Pigmentiphaga aceris: one gene and its partner. The protein of the gene in region 1 interacts with the protein of each later gene in a pairwise test. Links are inferred from orthologs where the notes say so. Each region holds a gene or a part of one and is shown on either strand. Other genes may lie near its edges. The genes, in order: ftsH and hflK.

Region 1 (3,306 bases):
CGTTGATCATATCGGCCCCGGCACGCAAGGCTGCGCGCATGACCGCAGGTTTGCAGGTATCGACCGACAGCGGCACGTTCAGGCTGACCAAGGCCTCGATCAGCGGCACCACCCGCCGCAACTCTTCGTCTTCAGGCACCGAGTCAGACCCCGGTCTGGTGGACTCGCCACCAATATCAAGCATGTCGGCACCTTCGGCCACCAGATGCCTGGCATGGGCAATGGCCGCGTCCAGCCGGGCATGTTGCCCCCCGTCCGAGAAAGAATCTGGGGTCACATTGACGATACCCATGACAAGCGGCCGCGCCAGCGAAAGCTCAAAACGGCCGCAAAGAAACAGGGAATTCATGATTCGAGTCTTGGAGATCAGTGCGTTGGCAAAAACAGTCGTGAATTATCTGCGGTCTGCGCATATTCATGGCGCGCTCAGCGCGGGGGCTCAAGAATAACGCTGCGGCAGCGTGACAAAAACAAAGGCGCCCCGAAGGACGCCTTTGTTTACAAAGCAGCGGACCGCTTATCGTGCAAATGCTTGTCTTGGCCGCTGCCTGCCTTGTTACGTCAAGCCGGTGCTGCTGCGTTCGGCGTCAAACCAGACGTGGGCGGCGTGGTGGGATTGTTTCCCGACGAGCCCGGCGGGGTCGGTGCACGGGGCGGACGACCATCGCAGATATCGTTGATCTGGTCTGCATCGATGGTTTCCCATTCCAGCAGAGCACGCGTCATGACTTCCACGGCTTCGCGATTTTCTTCCAGGATCTTGCGGGCAACCTGGTATTGCTCATCAATGATCTTGCGAATTTCGCTGTCCACCATCTGCATGGTGGCTTCCGACATTTTGGTCGTGTTGGTTACGCTGCGACCGAGGAATACTTCACCCTCGTTCTCGGCGTAGACCATGGGCCCCAGGCTGTCGGTCATGCCGTAGCGGGTAACCATGTCACGGGCAATGGCCGTCGCACGTTCGAAGTCGTTCGATGCGCCAGTGGTCATCTGGTTCATGAAGATCTCTTCGGCAATCCGACCACCGAACAGCACGGCGATGGTGTTCAGCATCCGCTCTTTGTCGGTGCTGTAACGATCGCCTTCCGGCAGTTGCATGGTCACACCCAGCGCACGACCGCGCGGGATGATGGTGACCTTGTGCACCGGATCGGTCTTCGGCAGCTTGCGCGCCACGATGGCATGGCCGGACTCGTGATACGCGGTGTTGCGGCGCTCTTCCTCGGGCATGATCATCGAGCGACGTTCCGCACCCATGATGATCTTGTCCTTGGCCTTTTCGAAATCGCCCATTTCAACGGTACGACCGTTGCGGCGAGCAGCGAACAGCGCAGCTTCGTTGACCAGATTGGCCAGGTCAGCACCCGAGAAACCAGGCGTACCGCGTGCCAGGGTGTTTGCATCCACGTCGGTGGACAGCGGCACCTTGCGCATGTGGACCTTCAGAATCTGGTCGCGACCACGGATATCGGGCAGCGGCACCACGACTTGACGGTCGAAACGGCCCGGACGCAGCAGCGCCGGGTCAAGCACGTCCGGACGGTTGGTAGCGGCGATCACGATCACGCCCTGGCTGGCTTCGAAGCCGTCCATTTCCACCAGCATCTGGTTAAGCGTCTGTTCGCGCTCGTCGTTACCGCCGCCCAGGCCTGCGCCACGCTGACGACCCACCGCATCGATTTCGTCGATGAAGATGATGCAAGGCGACTGCTTCTTGGCGTTTTCGAACATGTCACGGACACGGGCAGCGCCCACGCCGACGAACATTTCCACGAAGTCCGAACCCGAGATGCTGAAGAACGGCACCTTGGCTTCACCGGCAATGGCCTTGGCCAGCAGGGTTTTACCGGTACCCGGCGAGCCGACCATCAGCACGCCACGGGGAATACGGCCACCCAGCTTCTGGAACTTGCTGGGGTCGCGCAGGAACTCGACCAGCTCGAACACGTCTTCCTTGGCTTCGTCGCAACCGGCGACGTCAGCGAAGGTGATCGGGTTCGTGGTTTCGTCCAATACCTTGGCGCGAGACTTGCCGAAGCTGAAGGCACCACCGCGCCCACCGCCTTGCATTTGTCGCATGAAGAAGATCCACACGCCAATCAGCAGCAGCATCGGGAACCAGGACACGAAGATGCTCATCAGCAGCGACGGCTCTTCCTTGGCCTTGCCAGACACCTGTACACCGAACTTCATCAGATCGCCAACCATCCACAGGTCGCCGGGCGACGTGAGGGTGTAGGGGCGGCCATCGGACGGCGTCACGTAGAGCACATCGCTCTGGACGTCGACCTTCTGGATGCGTCCGGCTTTGGCGTCGTCCATGAACTGCGAATACGACACTGTGTCCTGCGGCCGGGCACGACCTTCAAACTGCTTGAAGACCGTGAACAGCACGAGGGCGATCACCATCCAGACCGCTACTTTGGAGAACATATTGTTCAAGGTCGATCTCCCGCTAGATTACCGACCGGCTGCGGACAAACGCGTCCATCGCCTGAATATCGACTTAATTACCTGATTCTACCCTTCCCGCGAGCACCGAAGCCTTCAGGTTCCGTGCAACAAGAAAGGTTTCCGACGATTTGTCCCGCGAGGCCTTGGGTTTGCGCTCCACGACACGGGTGAAAACCGTTTTGAAGCTCTCAACGATCTGGGAAAACCCGGTTCCATGGAACGCTTTGACGATCAACGCGCCATCAGGTTTCAAATGATCCTTCGCAAACTCCAGCGCCAGATCACAGACGTGCTGAATGCGCGCGGCGTCTGCGATCCCCACTCCGGACAAGTTTGGGGCCATATCCGAAAGAACAAGGTCTACCTGCTGATTGCCTACCAATTGGGACAACTGGGACAAGACCTCGTCTTCGCGGAAATCGCCCTGGATGAATTCCACGCCGTGTATCGGTTCCATAGGCAGGATGTCGAGGGCGATCACGCGACCGCGCAGCGTGCCGCCGGCACCGGCCAGGCGCTCGCTTACGATTTGCGACCAACTGCCAGGAGTGGACCCGAGATCGACCACCACGTCGTTGATGTGCAGCAATTTCTCGCTGTCGAGAATCTCGGTGAGCTTGAAAGCGGCACGGGCCCGATAGCCCTTCTCTTTGGCCAACTTTACGTATGGATCATTGATGTGCTGCATGATCCATTCTTTGGAAAACTTTTTCTTGGCCATGATTGCCCGATATTCGGCGTGAGACAAAAACAATAACGCCCGGCATTGTGCCCGGGTTCCAAATGCGAAGCTTGATCGACGTGGATCGTGCCGTGACGTTGGGCTCAAGCGACGGTGGCGGCATGCAG
Region 2 (3,212 bases), 570 kb from region 1 along the record:
GTGGCACTCATCCTCGACATCTTCGCGCTGCGTGCGCAAAGCCACGAAGGCAAGCTGCAGGTCGAGCTGGCCCAGCTTCAGCATCTGATGACCCGCCTGACCCGCATGTGGTCCCACCTGGAACGCCAGCGCGGCGGTATCGGCATGCGCGGTCCGGGTGAATCGCAGCTGGAAATGGACAAGCGAATCATCGGCGACAAAGTCAAGCGGCTGCACGAGCGCCTTGAACTGTTGACGCGTCAGCGCCATACCCAGCGTCGGGCGCGCGCGCGCAGCGGCACCTTGTCGGTGTCGCTGGTCGGCTATACGAATGCCGGCAAGTCGACGCTGTTCAACGCGTTCACGCGCGCTGACGTCTACGCAGCCGACCAGCTGTTCGCCACGCTCGACACCACCAGCCGGCGTATCTGGGTGGATGGGGCAGGGCAGGTCGTGGTGTCCGACACCGTCGGATTCATCCGCGAGCTTCCCCACATGCTGGTCGCCGCGTTCAAGGCGACGCTCGAGGAGACCATCAATGCCGATCTGCTGCTGCACGTGGTCGACCATTCAAGCCCGCAGCGTGACGAACAGATCTCCGAAGTGAACAAAGTGCTGAAGGAAATCGGGGCCGATCACGTGCCCTGCATTCTGGTCTATAACAAGATCGACATGGCCGGTCTCGATCCCGCAGTGGAAAGAGACGAGCATGGTACGATTTCGCGGGTATTTGTCAGCGCAAGCGAGCGCTCCGGACTCGATTTATTGCGCGGGGCAATGGTCGAGTTCAGTCAGCGCGCGGCCGTCGCCGAGGTTCCCGAAGAGGACCCGCGGTTCGACGCACGCCGTTCATCCATCAGCCCCCCCTAGTGGGGTCCGTTCCTGAGGGCGGGATTCCCGTCCGCCTCTCTGCGTACAAGAAAAGATGCTTCTGACTTCGATTTCAAGACTATTCAATCTGAACGATTCGAACTGGGGCCGCGGTGGCTCCGGCGGCAATTCCGGCAATGAACCGCCGCGTCGCCCTCCGGGCGGCGGTGGTAATAACAATAACGGCGGACCGCCGGATCTCGACGAACTCTGGCGCGATTTCAATCGCAAGCTGGGTGGCATGTTCGGCCGTAAAGGCGGTGGCAACGGGAATGGTGATGGCTCCGGCGGATCGCCGCGCTATGCGCCGCCTTCGCCGCGTCGCGCGCGTCTGGGCCTGGGTCTGGTGTTGCTGGTCATTGCCCTGATGTGGCTGGGCAGCGGCTTCTTCATCGTCCAGGAAGGTCAGGTTGCTGTCATTACGCAATTCGGCAAGTACGAGCGCACCACGCGTTCGGGCTTCCAATGGCGTCTGCCGTATCCGATCCAGGCTCACGAAACCGTGAACCTGTCGCAGTTGCGCACCATCGAAGTCGGTTTCCGCAACAACGCCCGTACCAAGGTCGGCCGTGAAGCGCTGATGCTGACCGATGACGAAAACATCGTCGATCTGCAGTTCGTGGTCCAGTACCGCCTGCGTGAAGATGGCGCACGTGCGTATCTGTTCGACCACCGCGCGCCTGACGAAGCCGTGATGCAAGCGGCCGAAACCGCCATGCGTGAAGTCGTTGGCAAGAAGCCCATGGACTTCGTGCTGTACGAAGGCCGTACCCAGGTTGCCGCTGAAGCCGTCGCACTGATGCAGCAGATCATGGATCTGTATCGCACTGGTGTGCTGATCAGCAGCGTGGCCATCCAGAATGCCCAGCCGCCGGAACAAGTGCAGGCAGCGTTCGATGACGCGGTCAAGGCCGGTCAGGATCGTGAGCGTCAGATCAACGAAGGTCAGGCTTACGCCAACGACGTCGTGCCGCGTGCCCGAGGCATGGCCTCGCGTCTGCTGCAGGAAGCCGATGGCTACAAGCAACGTGTGGTGGAAACCGCAGAGGGTGATGCAGCTCGCTTCGGCCTGGTGCTGACCGAATACCGCAAAGCCCCGCAGATCATGCGTGACCGTCTGTACCTGGACACCATGCAGCAGATCTTCACGCACACCAGCAAGATCATGGTTGATTCGCGCAGCGCCAACAATCTGTTGTATCTGCCGCTCGACAAGATCATGCAGCAAGCATCTCAGGAGTCCCTGTCCGCGGTCCGTGGCACGGGTTCGGCAAGCGTTCCGGCTCCCAGCCCATCGCTTCCGTCTACCAACGCGCCCGCACCCGAGAGCAATCGCATGCTCGACGGCCTGCGTAATCGCGACCGTACCCGCTGATAAGGAACGCCAATCATGGATCGTCTGATTCCCGCTGTAATCGGCCTGCTTATCGCGCTGGCCGCGTTGTCCTCTTGCATGTTTGTCGTCAAGGAACGCGACTACGCTGTCGTGTTCGCGCTGGGCGAGATCAAGGAAGTGATTCGCGAACCGGGCTTGTACTTCAAGCTGCCGCCGCCGTTCCAGAACATCGTCTATTTCGACAAACGCATTCTCACCATCGACAATCCGGATGCCGAACGTATCCAGACCTCGGAAAAGAAAAACTTGCTGATCGACTCGTTCGTGAAGTGGCGTATTTCCGATCCGCGCACCTTCTACGTCACCTTCGGTGGCAACGAGCGTAGCGCGCAAGAGCGTCTGTCGGCCCTGGTACGTGATGCCATGAACGCGTCGATCAATCGTCGTACCGTCAACGACGTGACCTCGAAAGAACGCGACAAGATCATGCAGGAAATCCGTACCAACGTTTCCGTACCGGCCAAGGCGCTGGGTGTGGAAATCATGGATGTGCGTCTGAAGCGTGTGGACTTCGTGCCGGAAATTTCGGAATCGGTCTATCGCCGCATGGAAGCCGAGCGCAAGCGCGTGGCCAACGAGCAGCGTTCGATCGGTGCCGCAGAAGGCGAGAAGATTCGCGCCGATGCCGACCGCCAACGTGAAGTCATCCTGGCGGAAGCTTATCGTCAAGCCCAGCAAGCCAAGGGTGAGGGCGACGGCGCTGCCTCGTCGATCTACGCCAATGCATTCGGCCAGGATCGTGATTTCTACAACTTCTACAAGAGCCTGGAAGCCTATCGGGAATCCTTCGCCAACAAGAGCGATGTCCTGGTGGTCGATCCTAGCTCGGAGTTCTTCAAGTACTTCAAGGCCCCGGGCGCAAGCTCGGCAGCACCTGCGCGTTAAGGCATGACGCTGCTTTACTGGCTCGGCGCTGCGCTGGGCCTGATGCTGGTGTTGGAAGGTTTACTGCCGTTTGCTGCGCCAT

What was found.
Region 2: the proteins of ftsH (region 1) and hflK interact in binary tests that used the Escherichia coli proteins (3 or more experiments, as listed by UniProt). The link is inferred for Pigmentiphaga aceris from one-to-one orthologs.

The regions. Positions count from the first base shown.
Region 1 is NZ_CP043046.1:1,602,928-1,606,233, reverse strand. The notes cover bases 4-2,989. They hold ftsH (ATP-dependent zinc metalloprotease FtsH), read right to left. Parts: upstream 2,446-2,989; coding sequence 562-2,445; downstream 4-561. Other genes in these bases: FXN63_RS06665 (RlmE family RNA methyltransferase), read right to left, coding at 2,510-2,989; folP (dihydropteroate synthase), read right to left, coding at 4-349. Also shown: more of folP, read right to left, coding at 1-3; more of FXN63_RS06665, read right to left, coding at 2,990-3,178. UniProt on the Escherichia coli protein: Acts as a processive, ATP-dependent zinc metallopeptidase for both cytoplasmic and membrane proteins. Plays a role in the quality control of integral membrane proteins.
Region 2 is NZ_CP043046.1:2,170,484-2,173,695, forward strand. Bases 176-3,067 are described here. They hold hflK (FtsH protease activity modulator HflK), read left to right. Parts: upstream 176-910; coding sequence 911-2,224; downstream 2,225-3,067. Other genes in these bases: hflX (GTPase HflX), read left to right, coding at 176-849; hflC (protease modulator HflC), read left to right, coding at 2,240-3,067. In the rest of the region: more of hflX, read left to right, coding at 1-175; more of hflC, read left to right, coding at 3,068-3,130; FXN63_RS09210 (DUF2065 domain-containing protein), read left to right, coding at 3,134-3,212.